2 regions of the Staphylococcus delphini genome follow, and region 2 is predicted to be linked to the other one. Evidence: predicted binding sites of a transcription regulator. Region 2 holds the regulator's gene; the other holds the start of a gene.

Region 1 (16,248 bases), 520 kb from region 2:
GATAGTAAATACTCCAAAGCCTTTTAATGTAGTACCAGTCCCATAGTAATCATCGTCCAGTGCCACAGCTCTGAATAGTTCATTCATTCATAGTCCTCCCGTGTCTTATCTTCTTTTTCAATCATTTTCATTCTGTCATGCAACATTCTGAAAAATTGATACCTATATCTATCTGTTAAAGCGTATTTATCCATGCGTTCTTTCACTTCGTTGAGTAGCTGTTCCCACATTTTTTCATATTTCATTATTGCCTCTCCTTTCATAATTAAATTATTTAAACTTAGCTAATTGAGTTATATTTGCCCTAGTTCCGAACATTTCGCCTTTTTTATAAATATCATGCCGCTCCATTTTAAACCCATCATTTTTTAAATATTCAATTGCTTCTTCTTTCTCGACAAAGTAATAGTCGTCTAAAGAATAACTTTCATTATTTGGAAAATAACTCGTATATTCAATTATAAACATATTTTTCACCACTCGATTATTATTTTGAATGCTTGTGTTCAGGAAGTCTCGACTCTTCCTCTTACTGGAATTCAACTCCTACGCCTAATTTCACTATATCTGCTTTGTATCCTAAATATGCAAGCCCTGACATAAAACCATCAATTTTTTCTTCGATTTTATCGTGATAAGTATCTCCTTCAAGAATCACTTTGCCGTTGGTATCTCGTAAAGCAACATATTCGTCCCCCGCTTCCACCATTTCTGTGCGTAAAAAATATAATTTTTCCATTCAATACCTCTCCTTTGTTATAAATTAATTTATCTCGAAAACCAATACTGTTTTGCACTTTTTGGAATCAACCCAATATCTTCGTCTGCTAAAATAATCATATAATCATTACTTTCCGCCCATGTTTCTATTTTACTTATAACTTCTTCTGTAGTCATTACCGCTAATTCTGATGCTTCAACTTCTCCTTGATTTAACAAAAATTCTCTAGCTTGCTTTTCTTGCGACCGCACACAAAATGTCATATTAATTTAACTCCTTTTCTACATATATCTTGTTATCAATCACTCTACAGCAAAATTAAACTCTTCTTTGTTTTTCACATTAGCACTTCCGTATTTAGCTCATACACCTTGATGAAAGCATATCCATCTTTTTGAATATCGAGACTGAAATCTTCCCGTAACTTAATAGAATGATTACTTGTGGCAGGAAACACTAAATTTTTATACATCTTGAAATCATCAAATAATCTATTATATTTATATTCTCTACCTCCCATATTGAACGCTTTGTAGCTTTCAATTTCTTTAATCGCTTTAGCTATGTTTGTATACACATAATTACTCTCCAATTCAATATGGTCTTCATAATATTCCCCATTGTAATAACATGGTTGATATACTTTCATTTAAAACATCTCCTTTAATAGTTCTACGTTTGCACTTTACTTTTTACAATCTTTCAATAAGCACATACTCTAAGAAATATGCGGGATTACCAGTTTTCTTATTTACTTCTTCAACTTTACTCATTGCTTCTTCTTTAACATCATAAATTCCAATCATGTTACTATCACCGTTGTACCCCATTATTTCCCACAGACGTACATACTATCGGTCAAGTCGATATTATAATTTCGACCGTTTTGCGAAACTTCCATAAAAATTATCCTCCGCACGTATTATTTCAAAACATTCAATTCTTATCTAATAAATATCTCGTTATCAATCTTTCTATAGCAAAATCAAACTCTTCTTCATTCTTTACGCCAACTCTTTCATATTTAGTTTTTATAGTCACATAATCGCTAAAATACATTTGAGATATTTCAAAAATCTCGAATGTGTCTTTATATCTCAAAGCCAATACAAAAACGCTTCCATCATCGGTTGCAAAACTATTAGAAATTTTTACTTCAACTTCTTTGTTGTCAATATAAATTATTTTATTTTTATTGTTTATAAATTTTAAATATACATCAGTAATTATATCCATATTTCCACCAACTAAATCTCAACATAAGGTGTCAACATTTTAATTGTGGCTACTATCTTATCTACATCGTCACCAATAATGTACTGGTCATCTTCGTAATGTTTAAATCCTTCTTTTAACAAGTAGTACTCTGCTTCGTCGAAACTACGAAAAAATGAACCATCTGTCATATTATCTTTCTCACCGCCCCAGTCGTAAATTCTATATTCTACAATATAAACTCGCATAATATTCTCTCCTTTTGATTTTGGTTATCATATCACTTCATAACTATATATTAAATTATTAAAATCGTCAACACTATATAGCTCATTAATCAGTTTCTTCACTCCTGCTTCATCTGAAATATAAGCACTGACAAAATCTTTTGAATATTCTTCCTTATATCTTTCTCTAGAAAATAGTACAAAACACTTTAGCTCATCATTTGAGTTATTTGCTGAATATCTTATATTTCTAATGCATTTTTCTATTACTGCATATTTTTGTGTTTCGTCATTATAATAATTACCCCACTTTTTCATATAATAATTATTACTCTCGAGTTCCTCCATAGCGTCAACGTCTGAATCGAAAAGTACAGAAGATAAATACTTGTTTCTAGTGTCATAATAATTTACCACACACAGACTCATTTTTAAGTCTCCTTTTTCATTTATTTTTAATATCGCTTAAATTTTATAACTATTTTTTACATTTTACCATTTCTCTGTTTGCAAACTAATCTATTATAAATTTTCTATTCATGTTATATATTTAATTTATCTTTTTAAATAACTTGGTACTGTTACATGCTGTGGGTAAAAGACTATACCATCATAGTATCACTACTCTGTTAAATAACTTGGTACTGTTACTAGAAGATTACTACATGTACCGAATTTATAGTATCACTACTCTGTTAAATAACTTGGTACTGTTACCTCTAACCAATCTAACGTCAAACATTGGCGAGTAGTCTAACTCGGTATTTGTGAGCTAGATTTCAAACTGATTATTCAGTTTACCTTTCGAGTGTATTTCGTTTTATATATCGTTAAAAATTATGTATTTACCTTGTTAAAACGACACTTTCTCGATTTTGTGACATGATACTGCCACGATGCTATGACGTTTAGCACCTTGCGATATTTAATTTATTAATTTATTTTCAATACTTAATTTTTTGTGCCTTACATTGCGCTTTTATTTCTTTTTCAACATTGAGCATTGAAAGGTTTCTTGCGGCATTTAAATCAGCGTTAGTTTTATGCCCACAATTCACACATTCAAACTTCTCTTGACTTTTTCGGCTCTCTTTATCGATATAACCGCATTTATTACATCTTTGAGAGGTAAATTTAGGAGAAACTTTTTTCACCTCAATACCTACTGCTATTGCTTTATTCTCAATTTTTTCTTGTAAATCAAAATAACTCCAACGCTTCAGAAATGTGTCGTTTTTCGAGATACCTTTCAATTCTTCCATTTGAATAATTGAGCAATTATTTTTCAATGCGGTATCAACAATAAATTTAGCATAACGATGATTTGTTAGTTTTCTAAAATTGCTGACTTTCTCTCTAAGTTTTTCTAACGGCTTTAGTTTCGTTGCTCTGCCATGTCCGCTTCTGTTGCTAGAGTGATATTTCAACTGATTTCTCATGCCGTTCCTTCTAGCTTCAACGCCATTTCTAAACTGCTCAATTTCTCCACCATTTATATATTCAGACACTGGTGATTCACTAACAGCCATATATGCCGCTTTTGATACTCCTAAGTCAACACCTAATACTTTATTCGGAATCAAATCGTTATCGTCTTTTACTTTATGTCTATAAGCAATGATTAAATAGTTAGTTAATTTATTTCCTTTCTTTTTAACGTGAATATGACTATCTCTTAAATCATATTCACCACTTGTTAATCTGTCTAATATAACTTTTTCCTGTCCTTTAGAGCTAAGTAAAAATTTGATTCTTGTACCATTCTTCCCTTTTCTGCCAAGCTCTTTCGCTTTTTCAGGACTTAGCAAAGTCAACTCAGCATAATATTTCCCACTTTCTTTTGTGATAAAAATCATTCTTGAAGTTATAGGGACTGGTTGATTTCTTTTGAAAGTAATGTTGCTTGCGTTCCCATTTAATATTTTTTTCATGTTATATTTTACAACCTTTTCACCCTCACGAGCCATTAAATTGAAATATTCTCTGTATAAATCTCCTTTATTTAATTCTTTATCTTCTCTTGCGCATTCGCTGTTATAGGCTGAAAATGTCTTACCATATCTCGTTTTAAAATACTTATCATATGTTCCTTTACCATGAATGTTTTCATATTCTAATTTCTCAATTACGTTCATGTAAGTTCTAGTAGCTGCTTTATTTTTAACTCTAAAGCAAGCGTAGTCTAAATCTCTTAACACTTTACCAGCAAAATCCCAATCTCCTTCATCAACACCTACTGGTTTAATTAGCTTAATCCCGTACGATTGCACGACATATTTTTCTTTTTCACTTTCCATTCGTTTCACCTCATTTAATTTTTTTTCTTTGTTACACTTAATACTATACAACCTCATTTTCTATATGTCAACAATATTCATTAATTTATTTTTAATCTTTTCATAATCTGTATAATCACCGCCCAAATAAAAAGGTGCGCTTAAAAAATAAACACATCTTACTAATATATAAAACATATTCTCTTGCCCAACAAGAACAAATGTTCTACAATGTGTGTGTGAGGTGACAGAATGATTGATAAAAACTTACCTGAAGAATATCAACATATAACTGATTATCGTAAAATACCACGACATTTACTTAACCCAAGAATACCCAAAGGACGTGGCTCTGTGAAGTGGCAACCATTTAAAACTATTCCTGAACAATATGAAATGATAAAGCAATATGAAGAAAATCAAAACAAAATAGATATGCCACTACTTTCTGAAGAACAAATACAAGATGTAAACCAAAAACTTCAATATGTTGTGTATAATAATAGTTATATAACAGTAGAATACTGGAAGAATGGTTATATGCACTCAGTTAAGGGTTACATTAAAACTATTGATGAGCTAAATCAAAAGGTTCAATTAACCAATGAACGTTCTACCGATTCTATTTGGTTACCGTTTGATTGTTTATATGATATAAAAATTTAAATAATAGGAGATGTTGTTTATTGTCTAATTTTACTTTCCCCGACCCATTTAGAAAGAACATGGAAATTTTTCAAAGAATGAGTAGAGCCGTCTCAAGGACAAATGCATTGAGACCACAAATTAGATTGGCTCAAATGTATAACAAGGAAGTTTTACCTGAACTCAACAGTACGCTTGAAATTAGCCGACAATTAAATAAAATTTACAGAGATTTTTATTTTCAGTTAAATAAGCCGATATTAGAGTTGGCAGCACAACTTTCTAAGATACAAACTCCACAGATACTTAGCGTTCCTCCTCAAGTTAAACTTCCCGTCTTAAACATTTCTACTGGTGAGAAGATATTAAGAGAAATTGAAAATGATGATTCAATAATTGAAGAAGCTGTTTCAAACATAGAGAAAATAGAAAAACAAGATTTTAGTTTACAACAGTCGTTTTTCACTTTTCAGCTCCTCGACCAGCTACTCGATACTCTGAATACTGGGAGAGTAAAATACCCAAAAACGACTTATGTTATTAACGACTTCAGCAAATCTATTAGTGATTTTTACGAACAAATGATTTATGAATATTTATTTAGTAAAATATTCGGGTCGCTCCCAACCGGTCTCGTAGAGCAAATGCCATTAATTTTCATAAACATACTTATTGGCTTGATTGTTTGCATCGGTTGCCAGAAATTATCAAAATAAAAAGAGATAGCTCAACACTATCTCTTCCTTTTCTACATTCTATTCTTAGCATACTCACTATAATTTCGTGTCTTATCCTTGGGATATTTAATCTGACAACCAAATAAGAATAATAAAGCGAACACTGGCGATAAGAATACAAATAACTCAATGTTAAACAAGATACGAATAACATTAATCAACGCATCTACAAGCAATACTCCTACAACCAATAATCCTGACAATACAATCAATAAAATTAACTTTTTATACCAAACTTCATAATTCATAATATCTGCAATTTTCTTTGTTAGTTCTTTCATTTCTTTTTCCTCCATGAATTTAGTTTCTTTTTAGTTTTTTAATCTCTTTTTGGTGTAATTCAAACATATCGTCTGTTTCAGCATCTTCAAGCAAAGGTAAGACCACATCATGAGCATAAGTATTTAAATTATCTGCTGTTTCTAATTTACTTACTGTTAGATTTATTTTGTTTTCATGGGTAACGGCTATATCGTCCATTTTCATAGCAATCCACTCGAACGGTATAATCAAAGCATTAACGATGTTGCTCAGCCCTTGCAATATATAACTTGGAGTTTTACTAATAAAGGTAGTAATTTTTCTCAAACGTCTTTCTCTTAAAGATTCCTTTAATAATTTTTGCAGCTCTTTGTTGTATTCATTTGCTATTTTAATTTGTTCTGAGTTTAAAAAATTGTCATTACCATGAACTATATACTCTCCCAAAGCACCATATATCAGTCGTCTATTTCTTTTCATATAATTCACCTTCCTGTTATTTTGTTTTCATATCACATACTTATGCTAATCTCGTCCTTTCTGGCATCGTAAAAGTAATGTCTAGATTTTACAGTTAGATTTTTAACCTTATTATCTTCAAAATACCAGCTAATCTGGTATACATAGAGTTTTTCTATTTTCACATGATATATACGGGCAACTTCTAGATTCCCATTTACATCGCCTAAGATTTCAATTATCCAGTCGCCTTGTACGATTACTGCTTTTGTATAGTGGTACTCCGAAACTATGGCTGTTTTATGTATTCTTTCACTTTGACTTATATTAATGAAATTTGGTTGTTTAAAATCGTGACAGCTTACATCATGTTCCTCTTTATTAGCAAGTTTTAATTTAACTCTTTTTTCTAAAGGTGTTCTTAAAAATACTTCTTCATCGATTCCTTTTACAATTGCGACAACTTTCTTCATTCTCTTTCTGTCTACCACAATTGGTTTTACAAGCAAGATTAATGCACCAAAAAAGCAATTGTGAGTAAAGAAGCCTCTATTGTGTTCATTGTTTACCCCCCCCATTTTAGCTCGTTCCATAGCGCTAAGTCTTAATCTCTCCACGACAAATATAGTTCATCTTCGTATATTTCTACTTCAAAACCTTTAAGTTTCAGCGCACTTTCTATAACACTATTTCTAAATTCATATTTATTTATACGATAGAGTGTTCTATCAAATCCTTTTATAGCGTCCTCTCTAGCGGCACGTAATAAATCTCTCAATAACAACTTTTCTTCCGTAGAAAAAACGTATTCTTCAATACTTTCAAATGTCAGTTCTTTAAGGTCTTTAGCATCAGTTTTTGAAATTTCAGTCAAATCTTTTTCTTCGTGCTGAGCATAATCTGCTACATGGTAATTTATTTTCAACGACACTACCACAAACGGTTTATCAATGCGCTGTTTAAACCAATCTTCAGCTTGTTCTTTAGTGTTCGCAATACTACTCAACATTGTTGCATGAACAGGTTTAACCCAATCATCTGCGTGTTCGTTCCAATATCCTTTCGGAAGTTTTGCAACCCAATATTCTTCCATATTTAAACACCCTCTCTTGTCGATTTATCGTTGATTAACTGTAAAGCTACGAGCGAAATGATTATCATGAAAATGTCCCACACAACACCTGCTAAGTTTTCATTAGTAGAATCCCATGTGCCAAATAGCCAAAAAATAAAAATATTTAAATATAATATAAAATTGATTGATTTATTAATTACACTTTCCATAAAATCCTCTTTTCAACATTTATTTGCTTTACCATCACGAATCTTATACTCCAATTTCTTAAACATTCTCTCATTCTTCGCATATAAAGAAGTAAACTCGCCATTACTATTTTTTAAATATGACAACTCTTTTTCTTTATACTTCGCTGTTCCTGCGCCGTACATATCGAATAATACAAAACTATCTTTTCTAGCTATTAAGCCAATATCTAAAGTTATAAAATCGCTATCTGAATTATATTGCTTTTTGTAGTCTTCTAAATCAAGCACAAAATTTTTACCATCTCTCATATACAGGTTTATTAAATCATAGTGCTCAATTATTTCTAATTCATCTAGATTGATTGTTTTAGGATATTTTCTAAAGTAGAGCCTATCCTCTGGAAACAAAACTATCATCAATAAAAATAAAGTTGTCAATGAAATCAACACAAACCCTAGTACACTCATTGTATTCACTCGCTTTCCAAAGGTTCTAAACCTTTATTCAGTTTGATAAGTTCGATTTTCATTTTCTTTTTATATGCCGCAACGAGTTGGTCGATAGTGTAGTATTCATACGCAAAAGCAAAAGGTAGAAGCATTTTAGTTTTGTAATCATAATCGTATAAGCCATATAAATCATACATAAATTGCGTAAAGGCATTTGCATATCCTAAATTACGATTTGCCTTTTCAATAAACTCTATTATTTCTTTTTGTGTGAACTCATCATTAACTTTTTCAGTCCCGTCAAGACATTGATTTGCAATACTCAACCCAAACGTTAACATGTTAGCAAGTTCATTCAATTGCGTTTCTAATGGTTTGCCTTTCTTCTTTTTCCAGTTTTTAAACGTTTCCAGTGTATTAAACCACTTGAAAAACTCAACTACGTAAGCGATTTGGCTATCTTGTAGATTAAGTGTCGGTATTCTATCGTCGAATTCCTTTTGTATCGTTAATAATTCTTCTAATTGCTCTACTGTTAGTATATTAGCCAATCTCATCACCTTTATCCTTTAATTTATCTTTTCTATTTTCTCTATCAAGCGACCTCATCAAACTTTCTAACAACTTAATGTTATCGCTCATGTTCAAAGTCTTTCTTCCTGATTTCTTAATAACACCTTTGCCTACTATCACAATTCCGATGTTAAACGGGATTAAATTAGTATTCTTTACTTCCTCGTATAAGTCTTCAGTCATCACTAAGTAATTGTAATGTCCAACAAACGATAATTTTGCACTACTTTTTAAGTCCTGTTTTGTAACTTTTATTTCATAAGCTCTAAAAACATTTTTGTTGTCGTAAGTTAAAAAATCTACAATCTCTCGACCTTTTCTTAAAGGTTCTATTCCAATGGTTACTTCGTGACACCCATAAATGCTTAACCTATCTTTTAATAATAAGTTATACAAGTATTTTTCTGCTGCTAACGTCTCATTAGATTTCATTTAGTGCTCCTCACTGATTTACACTTGTCTTAGGTTCGCCAACTTGTCTATTTTTAGCATATAAGTTGTATTTTTTAATTGCTTCTTCCTTACTTTCTGCTTCTACAACAGTAAACGCTTGATTACCTCTAGCTTTAGTTGCTTCTGTATACGTTTGACCATAGACATCTACGAAAGTTGTGATTAAGTATTGTGTCATTTCCTCAGCGCCTCCTTGTTTGAAAAACAGTAATATCTATGCTTCGGTTATCTCCAATCAATCAAGAATATCCGATAATGAGATTCAAAACTGCAAACGGTGACATTACTGCTAAGCCTTGTTCGCCATTAGTTCAATCTTCTTGTTATTCAATATCTGCGGCAAAACTGCTTCTAATTGCCAACCTATTTAATGAGTGTGATATTGCCATATTGATAATGAAATTAACCTCTTCCCAATTTTCTTCCGCAAAATTTAGTATCTCCTCGAATTCATCTCGGTCTATATCCGATAAAACATCATCAGTAGATAAGTCAAACTTACTCCTTTCAATCACTTGTTTTAATGTTTCTAATTTAATTCCTTTTGTCATAAATAATTTCTCCTATAAAAATTTAATTTTATTCTAAATAATTAATAATCTTGCTTATATTTAATATTCTGCACCCTCGTTTAATAATTCTGGATTTTGATGTATATTACCTACTACTTCTAAATTTGTGATATTAGATAAAGTATCATTTTTACCTGCACACCAACAAGCTAACTCTCTGTCATAATAAACTTTTTCATAATATTTGTAATATATATTTTCTTTTTTTATGATGTCTCCATCAAATATTTCTATTTTATTTGTATCTAACAACCCAGTTGAATATTCAACTAAATAAGTATTAGGCAATACATCATAAATTTCATCATAATAAAGAGCAACTAATTTTCCATCTGGTGTAATTGCTGGTTGGCATAAAGTTTTATGAAAATCATCTACAACAACATCTTCCACATATTTATTTTTAACTTTATTAAAAATTCTGTATTTATTAATCATCATGATTCTCCTTTTAAAATTCTAGTTTTATATGTTATTCTAATCCTCTTGGTAAACTTTTATTTCATCTAGTATTTTTCAAAGTTCTTGTTTTTTCCAAAATTTTCATATGATACAAAACAACCATAATCTATATCTTTAGTCTTAGGATATTCATCAGTTGTCATCTATGCACCACAACCCCACTCTTTAAACCAGTGTCTCCCTGTTTCAATTACTGTATATTGCTTTCCTGTAGTAAAATACTCATCACTTACACCTGTATAATAGTATTTCTCTGAAACATATGGCATCATATATTTTCCCCACCTCAAACTTTTTTATTCTAAATAATTAATAATCTTTCTTTAGCAATTCCAAAATATCCTTCTTCTAATTCATAGCCTATGAATCTTCTATTCAATTTTTTGCAAGCTACACCTGTTGTTCCACTCCCCATAAACGGGTCAAGAATGACATCTCTCTCGTTGGTCAATCTTTGAATTATCCACTCCATCGTTTCGATATTCTTTTGGGTAGGATGTCCGCCATTTATTTTTTCGGACTTAGGAGTGACTTTCGTTTTTATTAAAGGTCTTTCGTAAGTTTCAGATAATCTATTAAAAGTCCATTTCTCGCCTTTTTTCACTGCCCAAATTGCAATTTCATAATCCGTTATAAACCGTCTATCTCTGTTGCGTGGCATAGGATTAGACTTTTCAATTCTCAACATATCCTTAATGTCGCAATCCAATCTTTCTAATTCTTTAATTATAGGTGTTATTGCTTTCCAATCAGTGAAAATAACAATATTTCCTCCTTTTTTTATTTTAGAAATAGCGACTGGCAACCAACTTGTCATATCAAAATTCTTATCCCATTCACCGAAGTCAATCCCTGCTCTACCCATTGATTTGAAATTATTATCTCTTGCAATATTATATGGTGGGTCTGTAATTAAAGCGTCAATACTTTCTTTTTGTATTTCTTCCATTCCAATTAAGCAATCTATATTTCTGATTTTCATAACTCATTCCTCTATGCTTTTATTTTTAAGATAAAACTTTTATTTCATCACCTAATATGTAATTAAATGCCAGTTAGATGTTTTTTGTTAAACCATCGCCATTATGTAATGTATGAATAAATTCTTTTTTGCTCTTAATTTCTTTTTCAGGTGTGTCCCCCTCAAACTTCTCTTTTAATTTTAAATACGTTCTGTATTCCTGTTCTTTTGTGTACTTTTCCCTTTCCTCTTTTAATTTATTTTCTACATAGTCACGGTATTCTTTAATCGCTTCATGATTCACAAAAGGTAATTTTTCTTCAGTAAGATAGCCCTCAAATTGTAGCTCTTTGTTTAAAAGCATATATTTAAGTCGATGCTCACTAATATATGCTTTTGTAATAGCATCTATGTCGAGTAAGTCCATCTCTTCTTGCATTTCTGTGTCGATTCTTAAAGAATAAATAAATACTTTTTTAGTTTCAGTGACAAATATGATAGCAGGAAGCCTACCGGAAGTATCAACTCTCGTTTTTAAATGAAAAACATGTGTTAGTGTTTCACCCGCTAAGTCTTTTATGTGCTCGAAAGTGTATTCAGGTTTAAAAATGCTTTTTTCTATTTCTTTCAATACTTTATGTGGTGCTTTCATCTCACTCGTCCTCCTCATACTTCCAAGCCACAGAATCAATTAATTTTATAGCTTTATTAATAATATATCTATCGGCTTCGTTATCAATTTGCCGAATAGAATGTTCTAATTCACGCATTGCTTCTTGAAACACCTCAAATAGTTCCTCATTAGTCATTCACTTTTCCTCCTTATTTTAAAATTTAATAATGCTTTTAACGTAATTTTCTCCGTAATCTTTCATAACTTGTTCCGAAAGGACGCTGACATTATATCCCAACTTTTTATTTTTTTTACGTAACCTTACATAATCCGAAATAACAGCTCCGCTTAAAAGAAGTGATACTACATATAAAACAGTCATTCACTCGCCTCCAAAATTTCGTAAGTTTTCTTAAAAATATCCGGCTTAACTGGATAAAACTCGCCTTTTATCCCTTTCACAATATAATCACCTAATTCAGCTGTCATGATGCCTTCTAACGTTCTCACCTTCATTTTAGGTTTATGATTAGTGACTGTATATACTACATTGTTATATGTCCACTCTTCAATTGCTTCTGCACTCTCAATTCCAGTGAATTGAATAAAATCAATCGCCACTGGTTTCTTTTTAGCCTTATTTAAATAGCGCAAATATACCATTTTAACCCTCTTGTTCGTAGAACTCATCTCTCAATCTAATTAAGTCGCTATCTCTATCTGTTTTCTTTCCATTTTTCTTATACCAGTAATAAAAATCTCTTACTTCATGGTTACTTTGTAAAATAAATTGTTTTGGTGAATAACCAGTGTTAATCTTACCAATGAACTTTCTAATATACTTCCAGTCTTTGTACCATTTAGATTTTATCTTGAGCATATAGCCCTTGCTGTCTTCAAGTACCCAACCTTCATGTTTTGCGTCCAAGCTCTTAATTTGCACCTTATACCATTGATAGAAATCTTGCCAGTTATTGAAAGTAAACTCTAACTCCTTGTGCTCTAGTCCAATCATAGCAGCTAGTTCTCGACTGTAATCTTCACTCACTCTTTCAAATTGTAGTTGGTTCTTTACAACATCTAAGAGTATAATTTTACTTCTATCATATTTAGCGATGTGTGGGTCATTCTTAACATCAATTACTTCAAACACAGCTGATGCGTTGTACTCTTTAAGCTCATTTTTTAGCCTCTCCAATTCATCAACACTTAAAGCATTCTCAACTATATCCTTGAACCACAACGCATATTGATTGTCATACTTTGCTTTGTGAGTTTTACTCTTTGAAGCATACACAAGTTCGTCAATATCACTATCGTAAAACAGGATTCCTAAATATCCATTTTCTTTTCGATATGCTTTTACAGGAAACTCCAGTCTGTCAATAAGTTTATCTAATTTATTTTTTTTGTTTTCATCAATGTTGAAGAATTTGTTATACGCTCGACCTTTAACTACACTATCCGCTCCATCGTCTTTAACAAATAACCCTCTTGCATGCACTGCTAACTGATTCCATTTCCCACTATTAAACAGCTTTGATGTGAAATTAACAGAGCACACATTATCATATTGATTTTGAACTTTGATATACTTTCTATCACTTTTTGCTGCATCAATAAATTGTTCTACTGTTAAATCAACATCTAACTTTTCTGTGTAATCGTCTGAAATTAACCATTTTGAGTCAAACACATCATTCTTAATTTCATGAGTCTCAATTTTGTTCTTAACAAAAGGGTTCCCTTTAATAATAGTAATGGCTCTCAAATGCCCACCTTTCTCAACTCTTCCTTCTAAGTTGATTGAGCTTGCATCTACGTCCAATGGAATACGATAAAGATTTCTGTGACCATGTATTTGAATAATACGGTTTTGAATCATGTAAAAGTTTTCATCACTCCATTCATCATCGATTTCAAACTCATATCCACCAATTCCATTAATTAATTGGCTAGTAGAAACTAAGTTTAAATTTGGAATCATGTTCGGTAAAATACCACCATGAGTCACAATATATTGAGAACCATTTAACTCAAAATACAAGCATTGTAGCAATTTTCTTAGGATTGGCTTTACTCGGTCTTTTGTGATTCCACTATCTAAAAATTCTTTTAGTGTCGTTTGAATGAATCCACGAGACTTAATGTATTTATACATTTTATTGTACTTATCTTTTTCAGTATCACCTAAGCTATAATTAAGCTCATCAATTAACTCGTCATATACTTTTATATATGTTCTCAAATGTCTTTCATGATTCCCTTCAATCAGAAACACGTTAGACAAGTTATAAATAGATTCAATGAATTCAAATACTTTTGCGTTTTCTAACCCTCTATCGAACAAATCTCCTACAAAAATATAAGCTGTGTCTTGATTATCAGCAATTTCTTCATATGTAACTAATTCATTTAATGCAGTATAGCAACCATGCACATCACCAATAACTTTGACTTTATTAAATTGATTAAAATCTTGCACTTTCCATTCAATTTCTTCCAACAATTCTTCTGGTTTTAACACTTTAGCAAAACTAGGAATATTCTCGTACTTTAATCGTTCATGAATATTCTCAATAGCTTCTTCTGGAACAAATTCATACTCTTTTCTTCGGCTATTTCTCTTTAAACATTCTTCTAAGGGTATATCAAAATCAACCACATATGTACGGTAACCATAACTTTCTCTTAATTTTTTATATTTGTTAATTAGTTTAGCTGTTGAATGAGTAGCATCGACAATAATAAAATCACCATTTTTCATACGCTCTTCAAGAATCTCGAACAACAACTTCCATACTTTATTATCGTTTTCTTGAGACATTACCAGTTGACCTGTTTCGTTGACTACTGGTGCCGAATACCTTAACACATCAGGTGATAATGCGAACGGTTCTAAGCCATTTTCTTTTAAAAAGGTTGACTTACCACTAGCTGGCGCGCCTCTAAGTAATACTAATTGTTTCATTCATCATAACCTCATTCCGTTTTATTTTTAGATTTTAATTTTAGTGACCAAATCAAAAGGGAAATATTGGCTTTAAATATCGCTAAAAGTTTATTAGTTTTGTTTCTGTGTATAAATTCTTGAGTTAAATGTATTGTTGCTCTTTTCCTCGGCTCAGTAAAGACTTCAGGTGTAATTGGATTGATTACTTCACTTGGTAAGCCCGCATTATTCCGAAAATATTTTGGTAAAGAGTTAGGTTCGTTGTAATCCTCAAAGAGTATATAAGTATGACGCCACTGTTTATTCTTTATATGACCAGAACAACTAAATTTAGTTTTATATCCTTTTAAATTGAGAATATAAATTGTTGGCGCTATTAAAAAGTCTAAGCGTTGTTTTCCTTTAAATCTTGCGTTAGTTCCCATTTTTCAAGTTCCTTACTTTCCTTTCAATAATATTGTGTTCAGCTAGTTTGTCCATAATATACATTAAGCTGTCATATTCTTTTTTCGCTTCTTCATAACTTATAAATTTCATTGCTGCTACTTCTTCTATACCAGCAATACTATACTCATTCCATCGCTGTAAAACGTCAAATAAAAACGAACCAAGTTTTTTAATTTCATCAAAAATACAATCATCATTTTCTTTAATATCACGCTTACTTTTCACTAAGTCTAATTTTATTTCACTCATGATAATATACTCCTACCATTTTATATTTTTAAATGCTTCTTTAATCTCTTTAAACGTGTAATACTCATTCTTTGCCTTGTGTTCTTGACTTATATCAACGAGCACCATTGTGTTTATAGCAATGAGTTTATCTATGATGTAATTCATAAAGTTAAATGACTTATGTTTTGCCCCTTCTTCAAATATCGGTGTAACTTTATAGAAAGAATAATTGTCTTGAATGTATGGCAATACTGCTCCCCATACCCCTTCTCTAACTTTGCTACGATTGTATACCTTTAAGGCTAAATCTAAGTCGTGGTAGATTAGATAACCTAAGGAAAAATACCATACTTTGTTTAAATGTATATGACTAACTGGCGACTCATTGACGTAAGACCTGTATAAAATATGCTCAATTAACTTCTTGTTGTAATCGCACATAGTAACACCCCTTATCCGCTAATGAACATAAACATGTAGAAATCGTTGTGCTTACTATCGTACCCCACTAAATCACAGATGTGGGACATAAGGCTATGATAATAACTTCTGTCGTTAGAATTTTTAAAAGTTTGTTCGTTCATTTCTGTATTAAACAAATCAATTATTTTATCTTTAGTTAAAACATATATTCCTTCGTATTCCTCATTAATACTATCACGATATTCTTCAGCGTCTCTTAATAATAAATCCATTAAATAATCGGGTCTTCTAAAATCAATCTCG
Region 2 (16,248 bases):
ACAATAATGATAGATTGCGTCACAATTGTATTAGGTAAACCAAATAAGTAATTTAAACCACCTGAGATTTGTAATGCCCCCATACCAAGTGAAACTGCAACACCAATCACTGTTGCAAACACTGCTAACACGTCAATAATTGTTCCGATGACACCATCGACATGATCTCCCAAAATTGGGCGCAACGTTTTAGAGAGTAATCCCGGTTCTCCTTTTCTAAATTGTGCATATGCTAACGCTAACGCAACAACACCATAGACTGCCCATGCATGAAACCCCCAATGGAAGAATGTCGAACGCAACGATTCGGTAAATGCTTCCGTAGATTGTGGATCTGCATTAGGTGGAGACGCAAAGTGAGAAATAGGTTCAGCTGCCCCGTAGAAGACTAAACCAATCCCCATACCTGCACTAAACAACATCGCAAACCAAGAAACTGTATTAAATTCCGGTTTGTCGTTTGGACGTCCCAACTTTAACTTTCCAATTGGGCTAAAAATTAGAAAGATACAGAAGAATACGATAATCGTAGTTAAAATAAGATAATACCAACCCAGTTTATCTGTAATCCAAAGTTTAATCGTATTCGTAAATTCACCAAATTGCGTTGGGATGAATACACCAATGAGTACAATCGCAAAAACGATAATCGCACTAATTAAGAATACAGGAGAAAACTTCTTACCATTTGGTTCTGGAGTTGAAGAATTCATAAAATAACATACTCCCTTTCCTCATATTAAATTTTAAGTATCACACACTAATAATTAAAAAAACTCAATAATTAAATTAAAAGTGCAATCGACATATATACCATAACAAAACATTATCATATAATCAATGTACTGAGAAATGTATGAAGTTTATGAAAATTTTGTATTGAAATAATGATGCATTCGTGTATAATCGTTTTTGATATTCAAAATTTTGCAAATAGAGGTGAATTGGACATGTTACAAGAATTTAAAGACTTTGCGTTAAAAGGTAACGTGCTTGACTTAGCAATTGCAGTTGTCATGGGGGCCGCTTTTAATAAAATTGTTACATCATTAGTTGAAAACATCATCATGCCATTAATCGGTTTATTATTTGGCGAAGTTGACTTTGCGAAAAACTGGTCAATGTATGGCATTAAATATGGTATTTTTATTCAATCGATCATCGACTTCATTATTATTGCATTCGCATTATTCATTTTTGTTAAAATCGCCAATACGGTGGTAAAACCAAAAGAAGAAGAAGTTGTCGTAGAAGAGAATATTGTATTATTAACTGAAATTCGTGATTTATTACGTAAAGACAGTAAATAATCGATACGATAGCGAGGCTGTGAAATTCAATTTTCTCAGCTTCTTTTTTATTTCCTACGCTACGAATTCTATCAATGAAAACTGTCACCAACACCTTTGAATACAAAAGCATTGGTGGCAGTTTCGCGTGCTTATAGAGGGGTATACGTCAGCGGCTGATTCATCACAATTATATTTTGTCAGTACTTATACATGCCTTTCAATAGTGCATAACATCATTTATTCATTACTTCTTAAATGCGTTGTACTTTGGTAGTTTTTAGAGACAACTTCTAAAATGATCGGAATGCGATTTTTTAGTTCTGAAACGTGCGAAATAACACCGACTAATCGACCACTCGATTGCAATTGAATTAAAGTGTCGAGTGCTGTTTCTAACGTTTCTTGATCAAGTGTCCCAAATCCTTCATCAATAAACATCGCATCTAACGCAATGCCACCTTGTTCGCTTTGAACGACTTCACTTAATCCTAACGCCAATGCAAGTGAAGCTTGGAACGTTTCACCACCGGACAATGATGTAATGTGACGCGCTTGGTTAGAATAGTAATCAAATACCTCAATCTCAAGCCCACTAAATCCTCTTCCTTTTTTCTCATTTCTCACTAATTCATAACGCTGCCCGGTCATACTGAGGAGGCGTTGATTCGCTTTTAACAAAATCTGTTCTAAATAGTGCATTAAAACGTAATTTTCTAATGTTAGGTGATGTGCATTTTTGCCACTTAAAATTTCAGCAAGCTGGAATAATTCAATTTGTTCATTAAGTGTATTTTTTAAATAAGTCACTTCATCTTTAATTTTTTGTGCTGTTTTTTGATTTTGTGTCGCTTGAAATGCATATTCATTAAAACGTCTTTGCACATCTTCAAAAGCTTCACGTTGTTGCTGTTGTTTTACTTTTAAAACATCTAAATCTTCAACAGTGATGGTGGAAAGTTGCTGAGACACATCTTGTATTTTAAGTTCTACCATTTGTTTTTCTTGATAATACGTTGTCACTTGTTGTTCGTACGCTTCCTTATGCACACTATCTTGTAAAATATCGAATAATGTTTCACGATTTTGAATATTTAATGCTTCCAATGCTTCATCAATGTCATTATTCAAAGTTTGCACTTGTTTTGAACGTTCAGTGATTTGCTGTGCAAGCAATTGTATCTCATATTGTTGCTCTTTGATCTTTGTTGCAAGTTGATCACGTCGTTCTGTTAATGTTACTTTTTCTTGATTAAACTGATTGACAGTTGATTTTAATTGGGTAAAGGCAGTTTGGAATGCCTCAATATTGTCGTATGCCGTTTCAGCAACAAATCTGTCCATACGCTCTTGAATGTATTCTTGCTCTTTCTTTAACAATTGTATTTGTTGTTGATTTTCGTCTATCACTCGATGAATACGACCCACTTCTTCCTGGATGGCTGCAATGCGTGAATTTTCTTTATCGATGGCCTCTAGTTTTTGTTTGATGTCGTGTTGCTCCGTTTCTGCCTTTTTGAGGTCTTCTTCATTAAAATCAACTTCACCGATTTCAGCAAGACGTGCTTTCGTGTGTGTGATATTCGCTTCACATTTAATCTTTTGTTCTTTAAGTTTTTCAAGTGTTTGCTCAATAATACGATTTTCTTGTTGAATCTTTTTAATTTGCTCTATATCTGCATCCGCTTCAACATGATGCACCGTTTGCCCACATACCGGACACGGATCATTTTGACTTAATGTCGCACGCAATGTCATCACAGCTTGTTCATGATTCAACAACTGTTGTTCATTTTCTGAGATAGCTTGAATATTCGCCTGCTGTTGAGCAATCTCCGCATCGATTCGCTTTAAATCCTCAGTGTACTGTTGAAGCTGATGTTGTTGACGCGCTTGAATCGTTGCATGATTTTGTGCGATGCGTAATGTCGCAATTTTTTCTACTAACGCTGCCTGTTCAGCTTGTAATTGTGATTTTTGTTCATAATCAGGTTGGCGTTCTATATCGTCCTTATCAATCGCTTCAAGTTTTCGCATTGCTTCTTCATTATGCTGCACTAACTTTTGCGTCGTTTGCTCAATGCTTGTCATACGTGCATATTTTTCTTTCAATTGCTCACACTCTTGATAAAAATGACGTGTGCGCTCAAGATACTGTGCTTTTTGGTTCATCTCATCTTCTTGTAATAAATGCGTTTCAAGCGCTTCTTGCTGTTCAATCTGTTCTGTTTCTAATTTTTCGTTTTCATTTTGCAGTTGTTTATGCTCATTTTGTTGTCTCTTTAATGTCACTTCAAGTTCTTGAAGATTTTGATACAGTTTCAGCGCCATTTTACTTTCATTCATTAACTTTAATTGCTGTTCAAGTTGCTGAATGTGCGGTTGACGTACTTTAAATTGTTCAAGTTTTATCTTCAATTGTTGCTGTTGTTCAGATAATTGTTGGCGTAAAATTTGACGATCTACTGCTTCATTCACCCTATTTAACTCTTTTTCAACCTTTAATTTTTCTTGTTGCACTTTTAAGACTTGTTGTTCTGCAATCGTTTCAAATTGAGGTAAGGCTGACATCATCAAATCATATTGTTCACTTTTGAGTCCTTTTTCCACTACCAAATCAGGATGGTCAAGTGTATACAATTCATCCCAAGCACTTTGTATTTTAGTATAGATTTGATCGATTTCAATTTTCATGTTTTTCGTTTTATCAGTGAGTCGATTTTTCAACATATCATATAATTGCGTATTAAAGAGCGTTCTTAAAATGGTTTGCTTATCTGTACTATTTGAGACTAAAAACTCTTTAAACTCACCTTGAGGCAATACGAACAACTGTCTAAACTGATCTTGCTTAAGTTTTAGAAGATCTAAAATAAAGCGTTCCCCTGCTTGAATCGTGCTTTCTATGAGTTCAAAACGTCCTGCCTCATGACGATACACTTCAAGCTTCGGTTTCGTTTCATTTTTATTACCCGGTTTTAAAAACGATGCTTCACGAACGACTTTATATAATCTACCAGAAATTTCAAATTCAAACGTGACGGTTAAAGGTTTGGTAGCATCTGCAAAATGACTTCTTAAATGTTTCACTTCTCTTTTTTCTGTAGATGCACGCCCATACAATGCATACACAATCCCATCAAAAATCATTGTTTTACCTGAACCTGTCTTACCACTAATCAGAAACAGTTGATTGGATTGGATGCGGGAGAAATCAATCGTCTCATCTAAAAATGGGCCGAAATTTTGAAGATGCAATTTTAATGGTTTCATGATTATTCCTCCTCATTCATCGTTTCTAACAACTGGATGACATTACTTTTTTGCGTCTCTGAAAGCGTACCGGTCGTCATTTCAGAGTAGAATCGGTCTACGATATCTAATGGGGATAACTTTTTAACATCTGTCAGTATTTTAGACTGATAAGATGACGGTAGCGTTTGTTGTGTTAAAGATAATGTATTTGGATAAATCTGTTTCAACTTTTGCATAGGGTCTTTGACATGCGTTAAATGTTCAACATTAAAATGAAAATAACTGTCATCACTTTTACGCTTAAATCGGCCGTTCATAATATCGTCAAAACTTGCTTCCACAACTTCTAACTCACGTGCTGGCTTTAACGGGATAAAACTTTGTCGCATCGCTTGATCGGCTTCAATATGAAATAGGCGCACGCCCTTAGCTTGTTGCACTTCGGAAAATGAGTATTGTAACAGCGAACCACTATACACGACGTTTTGATACTGACTCGCAAAAGGATGATGAATATGTCCCAGCATGACCGCATCAAAATCCAACAAAAATTGTGGCGATACCGCTTCAATGGTACCTATCGTAATGTCGCGTTCCGAATCACTTTTTGGCGCACCTGTCAGCGTAAAATGCCCCACTAAAATGTTCGTCATTGCAGGATTTAACTGTGGTCGTACTTGATCGACTAGTTTTTTCACAGCCTCTTCATAATATTCTACAGAAACTTCTAAATACTCACGTGCTTCAGATAAAGTAAAAAACGGCAGCGTATAAATGGCCACATTCCCCAAAATCACTGGTTCAAAAAATTGCTCAATTTCTGTCGTAATATAAAGTTGATTATGTCGAAACCAAGAAGCACCATAGCGCAAACGTTCTTTACCATCGTGATTGCCATTAATCATCACAATCGGAATTTGCATCTCTAAATTGATTTTTGCAATCGTTTCTTCCATCAGTTGAATCACGTATTTACTCGGATAAGCCGTATCATAAATATCTCCTGCAATAATGAGCGCATCCGGTTGTTCATGTTCAAGCACTTCAATCAATTGTTTTAAAACATATTGCTGATCTTCCAAAAACGAATGACCGTTTAAAACTTTGCCTAAATGCCAATCGGCCGTATGTATTAATTTCAATTCCATCACCTCAGAACAAATGTTCGACTTTATTTTATAGCATGCTACGGTTCATTTCAAGTGACGACCGACGATTTTTATTATCATTTTGCACTTGCTTTCAACTATAGAAAAAGACCTCGCAGCACGCTCACTGCAAAGGTCAATAACATACTCATGATGCGACAATTTGATTTTTGATTTTTTTATATCGATAAAGCATCGCAAGTCGCCAAGGTACAAGCATACTAAACGCGAGCAAGAAGAACATCCCCGCTAATTCCCCAGGGTCTACAGAATTACCTAAAAAGACTTTCAGTACTGTACGAATCAGTAATAACGTGACCAGTACAAATGGGAATGCTTTAGATTTTTTTAAATAAATTTGGCTACCTTTGACTTCAAAATGCGAGGTCATGATGAGTACACTTGAAAAAACAACCCCTAACACGACGGATTCAATGATTTCAAACCCAGTTAATCTAAAATAAGGGACGACATACATCAGTGCGCCCGTAGCCATAAAGAAAGGAGGCAAAATAATTTTCTTTGTATTTACTGGATATTTTTGCGCCTTCATTCTAATGACAATGACACCTGCACCCATTACAAACGCAATGAGTATGGATAGAACTAAATATGTCAACGCTGCTCCTCCTAACATCATCCAAAGATACCAATAAGTATATCATATGACACCCCAAATGAGTAATAGTCTATACTTGTCGTTTTGAATGGAAAACGAATATATTCAGCAGTTTTCCAAACTAAAAAGTATAATTGAACGGTTGAATCCAAAACTTCTGTTTCAGATACATTCAAAAAAGAAAATAGCAAGGATGTGCGCGTTTCTAATTCCAGCACAAATCCTTGCTATCGTTAACGTTAAAGAACATTACATTTTTTTATCCATGTTTTTGTTCATCATTGTCATCATTTGATTAATTTTCTTTTGAGATGGTTTTTGTCCCATCTGCATCATCATCATGCGTAACATTTCTTCATTGATTGGTGGGTTTTTCTTTAAATAATCCATCATATATTTACGTGCTAAGAAAAAGCCCCCAACTAATCCACCGATAAGTGCAATAACAATTAATAAAATTGCTAACCATGTAGCCATAGTTTCACCCACTTTCTTTATCCTTTTGCATTTTACTAAAATTATGTATGCTTTTCAAGATATGGAAGACAAATTTATACCAAATCCAAAAAGAAAAGCCGAGCTCAAAATCGACTGATCGAGCTCGACGCTATATTTGACACTATTTTAGAGGAAATTATAATTTTTCAATTTCTGCTAAAACATTTTCTTTAGTGAAGCCGTATTTCTCAACAACTAAGTCGCCAGGCGCACTTGCACCGTAACGGTCGATACCTACGACAACACCGTTCATACCAACATATTTATGCCAACCTAATGAAGCTGCCATTTCAACAGCCGCACGTTTTTCAACATGTGGTAATAAAATTTCATCTTGGTATGCTTTTGATTGATTTTCAAATGCGTTCCAGTTTGGCATTGAAACGACACGTACACCTTTACCTTGTTCTTCAAGCGCTTTAGCAACGTCTACTGTTAAGCTTACTTCTGAACCAGATGCTAATAAAACATATTCTGGAGCTTTTTCAGTTTCGAATACAACGTAAGCACCTTTTCTTACGCCTTCTTCAACTGTAGATTCTTCCACATCTAATACAGGTAAACCTTGACGAGTTAATACTAATGCAGTTGGTGTGTCGTTTGATTCAACAGCGACTTTCCATGCAACACGTGTTTCGTTACCATCAGCTGGACGAATAACGTTTAAGTTAGGAATCGCTCTTAAACCAGCCAATTGTTCGATTGGTTCGTGAGTTGGACCATCTTCACCTACAGCAATTGAGTCATGTGTGAATACGAATGTTGAACGCAAGCCCATAATCGCTGCTAAACGTAATGCTGGTTTTAAATAGTCACTGAATACGAAGAATGTCGCACCATATGGGTGTAAACCACCGTGTGCAGCCATACCGTTAACCGCTGCAGCCATTGCGAATTCACGTACACCGAACCATACGTTTTTACCAATGCCATTTTCAGCAGAGAAGTCAGTTTCGTTTTTAACATTTGATTTGTTTGATGAAGCTAAGTCAGCTGAACCACCGAATAATGTTGGTACTGCTTTACTTAAGGCTTGAATCACATCACCAGAGTCTGCACGAGAAGCACCTTTGTGACCAAGTTCAAATTTAGGAAGTTCATTTTCATAGCCTTCAGGTAATTTACCTGCCATAGCATCTTCGAACTCTTTGTATAATTCAGGGTATTTCTCAGCGTATTGTTCCACTTTTTCTTTCCATGCTTTTTCGTTTTCATCCGCACGTTGAATCATTGTCGAATTGAAAATGTCATAAACTTCATCTTCAACATGGAAGTGTTTAGATGGATCAAGGTTATAGCTTTCGAATGTTAAGTTACGTTCTTCTTCACCAAGTGGCGCACCATGTGACGCGTTACTGTTAGATTTGTTAGGTGAACCGTAACCAATGATTGTTTTCACTTCAATGATTGTTGGGCCAGCTTGACCTTTAGCCTCATCAATCGCTTTATCAATCGCTTCAATGTCGTTACCGTCTTTTACAAGAATGTGGTTCCAACCATAAGCTTCAAAACGTTTTTTAATATCTTCAGAGAATGCTTTTGAAGCTTCCCCATCTAGAGAAATATCGTTTGAATCATAAAGTGTAATCAATTTGTCTAATTTTAAGTGCCCTGCAAGTGAAGCTGCTTCATGTGAAATACCTTCCATTAAGTCACCGTCAGATGCCAATACATAAGTGTAGTGATCAACAACGTCGATATCTTTGTTGAATTTAGCAGCTAAATGTTTTTCAGCCATTGCCATACCAACTGACATTGCAAAACCTTGTCCAAGTGGTCCAGTCGTAATTTCTACGCCTTGTGTATGGTGATATTCTGGGTGTCCTGGTGTTTTAGAATCCCATTGTCTAAACTGTTTTAACTCATCAAGTTCAAGTGAACCAGACACATGTAATAAACTATAAAGTAATGCTGATCCGTGACCTGCTGATAAAATAAAGCGATCTCTGTTGAAATATTCATGTGAATTTGGATTAAAGTTTAAATGGCGTGTCCATAAAGTATATGCCATTGGTGCTGCCCCCATTGGTAAACCAGGGTGACCTGAATTCGCTTTCTCAATAGCATCAATACTTAATCCACGTATTGTATTTATAGCTAAGCTATCATTTCGTTGACTCATTTGAAAATCCTTCCTTTCTCATTCCATATCATAATTACATTATAACCGAAACAGTGTCCGAAGCCTAATAAATGGCACCGCGTTATCCATTTTATTCAAAAATACTAACTACGCAATTGATTTTGCTTTTGAACTTCTTTTAATTTTTCAGGCGTTACATCGTTGCCATCTGGATCTATCACTTTTGTGTTTTCGATTTGGCTTTTAAAACTGCTTCTAAATACTTCTAGATACTCACTTCTTAATTGAGATTGTTCTTTTGCTTCCGTTTCAGTAAGGCCTTCACTTTTTTTCTTATTTGCGAGTTCATTAATTCGATTTAACTTTTCTTTACTAAGCATATGAGCTCTCCTCCGTGATTTTCTTTACAAAAATATAACAGAAAAATGTTATAAAACCAAACGCTTGAACTCGGTACGAAAGTAAGCGCTGTCATTGTTTGAGCGTTATTCAGAACTAATACTTTTTTCTCATATAGTATTTCATTTCCTCCACTAAAAAGACCCTTTCGTATTTTTAAAGAATTTACACATATTAAAGAAGAAACTAGAAAAAGACCATAGAGAAGATAACCTGAACCTTTTTCTCTCTATGGTCTTTGTGTGGCTTATTTAATGACTCAGCGTCACGGCTACAACGGACTGTTCGTTGGTATGATTGCGCTGCTGTTCGTATTTTTGATGTTGTTCTGTTTGTGTCGTTTTAAGTTGATGATCTGTCATTTCGTACGTTTGTTCTGTTTTGCTTGCATCAGTGGCGAGTAAAAAGAATGATAAAAATAAAATTAAAGAAATGATAAACACTGATAAGAACAAGTAAACCTCTGAACTTTTAATGTGAAGCATCTTCGTCACTCCTCGAACGTTTGTTTGTATTAATAATCTAACAGAACGAATGTTCTATGTCAACACCAAAACGAACAAACGTTTGTTAATGTTCGTGTGGTATGTTATAATATCAACAAATAGTACTGAGAAGGAGTGTGGAAAATGAGAGAATTAACAAAAAGACAAAGTGAAATATTTGAATTTATTAAACATGTCGTGCAATCAAAAGGATATCCACCAAGTGTTCGTGAAATTGGTGAGGCTGTGGGGTTAGCTTCAAGTTCGACTGTACATGGGCATTTGTCAAGATTAGAAGAAAAAGGTTATATTCGACGAGACCCTACGAAACCGCGCGCTATAGAGATTGTGAATGAATTGATGGGCGAACCTGTGAATATGGAAGAAACAATCTATGTGCCTGTCATCGGTAAAGTTACAGCAGGAACACCTATTTCTGCTATTGAAAATGTTGAAGAGTATTATCCGTTACCTGAACATTTTACATCGACACATAACGGCCAGATTTTTATCCTTAACGTTGTGGGAGATAGTATGATTGAAGCTGGTATTCTAGACGGAGATAAAGTCATTGTAAGAAGTCAATCGATTGCTGAAAATGGTGACATCATTGTTGCAATGACTGAGGAAGATGAGGCTACTGTAAAACGTTTCTACAAAGAAAAAAATCGTTATCGTTTACAACCAGAAAATAGTAGTTTAGAACCTATTTATCTAGAACAAGTTACAGTATTAGGTAAAGTCATTGGCTTGTTTAGAGAAATGTAATCTTGCGTAAACCACTCCTTCAAAAAACGGACCTTACAACTGATATGTAAGGTCCGCTCTTTCTAATTTTTATTCAGAATTTTTTTCACTTGTATTAAAATATCATCTGTTGTTTTCTTTTTATTCACAGTATTTTGCTTTGAATGGTTCTGCTTTGATGTCATTTAAATCACTTCCATGATTGCTATTCCCCAAAATTACCATTCAAAACATTATCCTATATAATTTTCAGTCCAATACGGCTGGCGTTTCTCATTAAAGTCAACACCTATACCGATTGTTTTGACATTTTCATTCAAAATATTTTTACGATGGCCACTTGAATTCATTAAGCCATGATGCGCAAAAATCGCACTCGTTTGACCATATGCCAAGTTTTCTGCCGCTGTCTGATATTGATGGCCGTCTTTTTCCATACGATCAAATGGTGATTCACCTTTAAGATTTGTATGGTCAAAATATTGATTTTCAGCCATGTCAGTACTATGTTTACGCGCAGTGCCAGCTAATTTGTTCGAATAGCTCAGGGGTTGCAAGCCTTTTTGAACTCTCTCAGCATTTAATAAATAATAATCTTCTTTCTCAAAACTTTCTTGTAAATATTTTGATGGGGCTGCATATTGACTGTTCAATCTATTTTCCATTTGATGACTGATTTGCATCAATCCTGTTAATTGATTATTTTCATGTTGATCATAAAAGGCAGTCGTATAAATTCCGTCTTTATCAAATATATCGTATTCATCGTTATCATTTTCATAAATGGTGCGACCTTTTTGAATCCCTTTAATTGGTTGGCCAAGTTCTTTACGTACCGCTTTTTGAGCCGTTCCGTATTTGACACCACTTTTCGATGTAATCATATTTTGATTTGTATATAAACCATGCACCTTATTGTCAATATAGCTGACCATCACAAAGTTGCTAAAATCTTGATGATAAACTTCCCATTTTGTTCCGTATTCATTACCAATTTCTGACTCAGGTTGACCTAACTTTTGTTCGACTTCTTCGCGACTCATATTCATTTGTATATTTCTAATTGCAAATTTTTGTTCATTCGGTTTTTTGAGTGTTGTTTCGTTCGTTTTACCTTCTACAAGTTGATCGATTTGTTGGGTAATCGGTGTCGCAATTTTAGAAAATGTTTCAATCGGCTGAATGGGTACGAGTAATAAGAGAATAATTCCGACACCAATCATTGAAAGAAATTTTTTGATAATGAACAGCTCCTTTTAGTCACGGTCTCCGTTAAATATAGAATTGCGTACAATAACATAATCTACTTTTCTCAATGCATCAACATCTTTGCCGCCCGCATATGAAATCGAGCTTTGCAAATCTTCCTGCATCTCTACAAGTGTATCTTGCAGTGAGCCTTTATGCTCTACAAACATCTTTTTGCCTTCAACATTTTTACGTTCGCCTTTTTGATATTCTGATGCACTACCAAAGTACTCTTTGTATTTTTTACCTTCTATTTCAACTGTTTCCCCCGGTGATTCCTCGTGAGCCGCAAAGAGGGAGCCAATCATGACCATCGATGCACCAAAGCGCACTGATTTTGCAATATCGCCATGTGTACGAATACCACCGTCTGCAATAATAGGTTTACGGGCAGCTTTACTACAATGATTGACTGCAGCTAATTGCCATCCACCTGTCCCAAATCCAGTTTTAATTTTTGTAATACAAACACGCCCCGGACCAATGCCGACTTTCGTTGCATCAGCGCCCGCGTTTTCAAGTTCTCTGACGCCTTCTGGTGTACCGACGTTACCTGCAATGACAAACGCTTTAGGTAAATGTTCCTTAATATATTGAATCATGTCAATCACTTGATCTGAATGCCCATGCGCAATATCAATTGTAATATATTCTGGTGTAAGATTCTCAGCTTTCAATGCATCAATAAATTCAAATTCACCAGGTTTCACACCTACAGAAATTGAAGCATATAACCCTTTACTTTGCATCTTTTTAACAAATGGTAAACGCGCTGCTTCATCAAATCGGTGCATAATATAGAAGTAATCATTTTGCGCAAACCATTCAGCCAAAGGTTCATTCATCACTGTTTGCATATTGGCTGGCACAACTGGTAATTTAAAACGTTTCGGTCCAAATTGAACTGATGTATCGATTTCTGAACGACTTTTTACAATACTTTTATTCGGGATGAGTTGGATATCTTCATAGTCAAAAATTCTCATAAAAAAAGCCCCTTTATCTTTTTATTCCTTTGATAATATACTATCTTTAAGGAACAAAGTAAAATAAAGAGGAAATCGCTTTACCAACTTGATTTTTTAACGCCAGGAATTTGACCTTTATGTGCATGTTCTCTAAATGCAATACGAGACATTTCAAATTTACGTAACACACCACGAGGTCGACCTGTCACTTTACATCTGCGTGTTAAACGTGTTGGCGAAGAATCTCTTGGTAATTTTCTTAATGCTTCATAGTCACCTTTTGCTTTTAATTCTCTACGTAATTCAGCATATTTTGCGACTAATGCTTCTCTTTTTTGCTCTTTGACAATTTTCGACTTTTTAGCCATATATATGAACACTCCTTACAAATCGTAATCATTACGTTTTACATATTAGCACATGTCTCTTCTTCTTGGCAAGACTTTAATTGATGAAAATAAAAAAGAGTTGGCAAAACGCCTGGCTCGTGCTAAAATAATAAATCGTAATAGTTTCAATTTGAAAAGGAGGGACTAGTCATGCGCGTAAATGTAACATTAGCATGTACTGAATGTGGTGACCGTAACTACATCACAACTAAAAACAAACGAACTAATCCTGAGCGTATTGAAATGATGAAGTATTGCCCAAGATTAAACAAACACACTCTACACAGAGAAACAAAATAATCATAGTGAACGATCACTGTCATTGATTGTGCGACGCTTATCACGCAAGTGCATCAATGCGTTAGCGAGCGCGTCACCTTGCTTATAATTAAAATACGACATAAGTCAAATGATTTCGAACATCATTTGACTTTTTTATTTGCCTTATCATCTTACAACTTTTCTACATATTGACCACAAAACTGCTTACACACTTTGTATCACGACGAATTTCTCCACCGTATTTTCTATTTTTCACACCCTATAATATTTCACAAAATATTTTATCGCTTTAAAGTCACAAATTTTTATTGAAACTCATCTCCTTAACAAGTAAAATATATAGAAAGCTAATTGTTGAGGAGAAGATATGTATGGAAGAAAAAAAATTAAGTAGAGGCCTCCAATCAAGGCATATTACAATGATTGCCATTGGAGGCGCGATTGGTACAGGGCTCTTTGTCGCAACTGGCGGCGTAATCGCTCAAGCTGGTCCAGGTGGTGCGATACTCGCCTATCTAGTCATCGGGGTGATGTTATACTTTTTAATGTCATCGATAGGAGAAATGGCCACTTTTTACCCTGTGTCTGGGGCATTTAGCAGTTATGCCAATCGTTTTGTAGACCCATCTTTAGGTTTTACGATGGGCTGGTTATACTGGACAATTTGGTCGCTAGTCACAAGTGTTGATATTATCGTTGCATCGAGTGTCATTAACTATTGGGATGCATTTCATTTCTTCTCACCGCTTGTATGGAGTTTAATCTTTATAGTCTTATTATTTTTAGTGAACATCTTTACCGTTAAAGCGTTTGGTGAAGCTGAATTTTGGCTTTCTTTAATTAAAGTGGTCACAATCATTATTTTCATCGTCTTAGGCATTTTAATGATTTTCGGTATTTTAGGAGGCCATTATTACGGTTTCGAGCACTTTACAACGGGTGAAGCCCCATTTGTTGGTGGTGTTTCAGGATTCTTAAGCGTCTTATTAATCGCAGGATTTTCCGTTGGTGGAACTGAGGTCGTTGCAGTAACAGCAGGTGAATCAGATAATCCAAAAACGTCTATGCCACGTGCGATCAAGCAAGTTTTCTGGCGTATTTTATTATTCTATGTATTGTCAATCGCGGTGATTTCTGCCATTTTATCCTATGCAGATCCAACATTACTCAATCAAAGTGGTTCAATCGCTCAAAGTCCATTTACGATTGTTTTTGATAGAGTCGGTATTGCTTTTGCAGCTTCTGTCATCAACGCAGTAATTTTAACATCATTACTTTCAGCTGCAAATTCAGGTGTTTTTACAACAAGTCGTATGTTGTTCTCATTAAGTCAAGACGGACAAGCACCGAAATTTTTAGGTCACATTCATTCACGTTCACAATTGCCATTACGCGCTTTATACACAACATTTATTTTCATTGCAGCCGTCACGATTTATGCAAACTTTAATCCACAAAGTGTCATGGGCTTACTCAATATTATTGGTGCCCTCGTAACATTTGTTTGGGCTTCAAGTATTATTGCTCAAATCAGATTACGACGTGCGATTAAAAAGCAAAATAAAGATATCAATCAATTGTTACCTTATCAGGCGCCGTTTTACCCTGTTGGACCTATTATCGTTATCGCAACGTTGTTATTCTTAATTTTCGGTAGTTCAGCTGAAGCATTTGTTCATTTTGATTTAGCGAAATTAGCACAAAACTTTTTACCTATTTTCATTTTATTACTCGTCTATATCATTCATAAGTTGATTCACAAAACACGCATCATTCCACTTGAAGAAATTGATTTAAGTGAACATGAATCTTATCGAGAGTAGACTCAAATCAAGGAGCCTTCCGTGTAGGGCTCTTTTTTTCGTCTTCCTTACTTCCATCACAATAACACCGTGTTTGAAAGTATGAATTTCAATAAAAAACTTGTCTATTCCATTTCCTACATATTGTGATTTCATGTATAATTAAATTAATAAATTGTAAAGGTGGGCACGTGATGATAGGACAAACAAACCTTTTCGATGATGTTTTAAAAACTGAAGAACGCTTTGTCATTGTGGTACAAGTTTTAGAAGAGAAAAACGGGAAGTTGTTGAAACGGACGTTAAGAGAGTATAGTAGTTTAACGCACGAACAAATGGAAAGTTTATTTCAACACTTAAAAGAGTTGTATTTGGAGACCGATTTTGAAGCGTCTCAATCGGCATTTGCCATCACCGTGTACACAAATTTAGATTATGCTGCAGATCAAGTGTATGCGCATATTAAACGTCATCGTGGCAAACATGAATGGACGCATACCGCGAAATAGTGAATCTTTTGAAGCGCTCTGTTAAGGAGTGCTTCATTTTTTACTGCCCAACATAATTAAATGACCCTTTCACCTACACGGCATTAGCGCAAACGAAAAGCAAGGTCGACATCGCTCATTGTTCAGCGAACCTCCCCCGCTTTCATAGCTTGGTTTATGACAATATTTGATCTAATGCGTACGGAATACCATCTTTATCGTGACTTTTTGTGACCATATCCGCATAAGATTTCACTTCATCTGACGCATTGTCCATCGCAACGGCTTTTCCGACCACTTTAAACATTTCAATATCATTTGCACTGTCACCGAATGCGACCATTTGATTCACATCTAAATCTAAACGTTCAGCTAATTTTTGAATCGCTTCTCCTTTAGAGACACCTTTACTCATAAATTCAAGGAAAAATGGCTTGCTCGTTGTCATATCAACCTCGTTATCAAATTCGCCATTCATATTTTTAATCAATTCTGCAATATGATCTTCATAGTCGACACCCATCACTTTAGGCACAGCGTCTTGAATA

What was found. The regulator LexA, encoded in region 2, represses DNA repair genes until DNA is damaged. The targets are predictions, from matches to a motif close to CGAACATATGTTCG.
Region 1: EL101_RS05330 (YolD-like family protein) is a predicted target of LexA. The motif match lies at 4,654-4,667, and genes of this name have one in related genera.

The regions. Positions count from the first base shown of each region.
Region 1 is NZ_LR134263.1:1,131,660-1,147,907, reverse strand. It holds gene EL101_RS05375 (hypothetical protein) at 1-87, opposite strand, end outside; gene EL101_RS13240 (hypothetical protein) at 84-245, opposite strand; gene EL101_RS05370 (hypothetical protein) at 271-468, opposite strand; gene EL101_RS05365 (hypothetical protein) at 530-739, opposite strand; gene EL101_RS05360 (hypothetical protein) at 769-984, opposite strand; gene EL101_RS05355 (hypothetical protein) at 1,059-1,370, opposite strand; gene EL101_RS05350 (hypothetical protein) at 1,658-1,957, opposite strand; gene EL101_RS05345 (hypothetical protein) at 1,969-2,184, opposite strand; gene EL101_RS05340 (hypothetical protein) at 2,212-2,592, opposite strand; gene EL101_RS05335 (RNA-guided endonuclease InsQ/TnpB family protein) at 3,108-4,460, opposite strand; gene EL101_RS05330 (YolD-like family protein) at 4,692-5,105, shown strand; gene EL101_RS05325 (hypothetical protein) at 5,126-5,800, shown strand; gene EL101_RS05320 (hypothetical protein) at 5,833-6,102, opposite strand; gene EL101_RS05315 (hypothetical protein) at 6,122-6,562, opposite strand; gene EL101_RS05310 (hypothetical protein) at 6,595-7,134, opposite strand; gene EL101_RS05305 (hypothetical protein) at 7,146-7,634, opposite strand; gene EL101_RS05300 (hypothetical protein) at 7,838-8,275, opposite strand; gene EL101_RS05295 (dUTP diphosphatase) at 8,281-8,808, opposite strand; gene EL101_RS05290 (hypothetical protein) at 8,801-9,262, opposite strand; gene EL101_RS05285 (DUF1381 domain-containing protein) at 9,273-9,461, opposite strand; gene EL101_RS05280 (hypothetical protein) at 9,607-9,834, opposite strand; gene EL101_RS05275 (YopX family protein) at 9,895-10,296, opposite strand; gene EL101_RS05270 (DNA-methyltransferase) at 10,619-11,299, opposite strand; gene EL101_RS05265 (hypothetical protein) at 11,373-11,930, opposite strand; gene EL101_RS13235 (hypothetical protein) at 11,932-12,087, opposite strand; gene EL101_RS13230 (hypothetical protein) at 12,106-12,273, opposite strand; gene EL101_RS05260 (hypothetical protein) at 12,270-12,554, opposite strand; gene EL101_RS05255 (RNA ligase) at 12,556-14,862, opposite strand; gene EL101_RS05250 (hypothetical protein) at 14,874-15,269, opposite strand; gene EL101_RS05245 (hypothetical protein) at 15,259-15,540, opposite strand; gene EL101_RS05240 (hypothetical protein) at 15,553-15,963, opposite strand; gene EL101_RS05235 (hypothetical protein) at 15,975-16,248, opposite strand, start outside.
Region 2 is NZ_LR134263.1:1,648,856-1,665,103, forward strand. It holds gene EL101_RS07830 (BCCT family transporter) at 1-713, opposite strand, end outside; gene mscL (large conductance mechanosensitive channel protein MscL) at 951-1,310, shown strand; gene sbcC (exonuclease subunit SbcC) at 1,530-4,562, opposite strand; gene sbcD (exonuclease subunit SbcD) at 4,565-5,686, opposite strand; gene EL101_RS07850 (CcdC family protein) at 5,841-6,311, opposite strand; gene EL101_RS07855 (YneF family protein) at 6,561-6,788, opposite strand; gene tkt (transketolase) at 6,946-8,931, opposite strand; gene EL101_RS07865 (DUF896 domain-containing protein) at 9,036-9,272, opposite strand; gene sosA (DNA damage-induced cell division inhibitor SosA) at 9,543-9,776, opposite strand; gene lexA (transcriptional repressor LexA) at 9,921-10,544, shown strand; gene EL101_RS07880 (CAP domain-containing protein) at 10,757-11,746, opposite strand; gene guaC (GMP reductase) at 11,780-12,757, opposite strand; gene rpsN (30S ribosomal protein S14) at 12,838-13,107, opposite strand; gene rpmG (50S ribosomal protein L33) at 13,279-13,428, shown strand; gene EL101_RS07900 (amino acid permease) at 13,782-15,233, shown strand; gene EL101_RS07905 (hypothetical protein) at 15,407-15,721, shown strand; gene EL101_RS07910 (Cof-type HAD-IIB family hydrolase) at 15,876-16,248, opposite strand, start outside.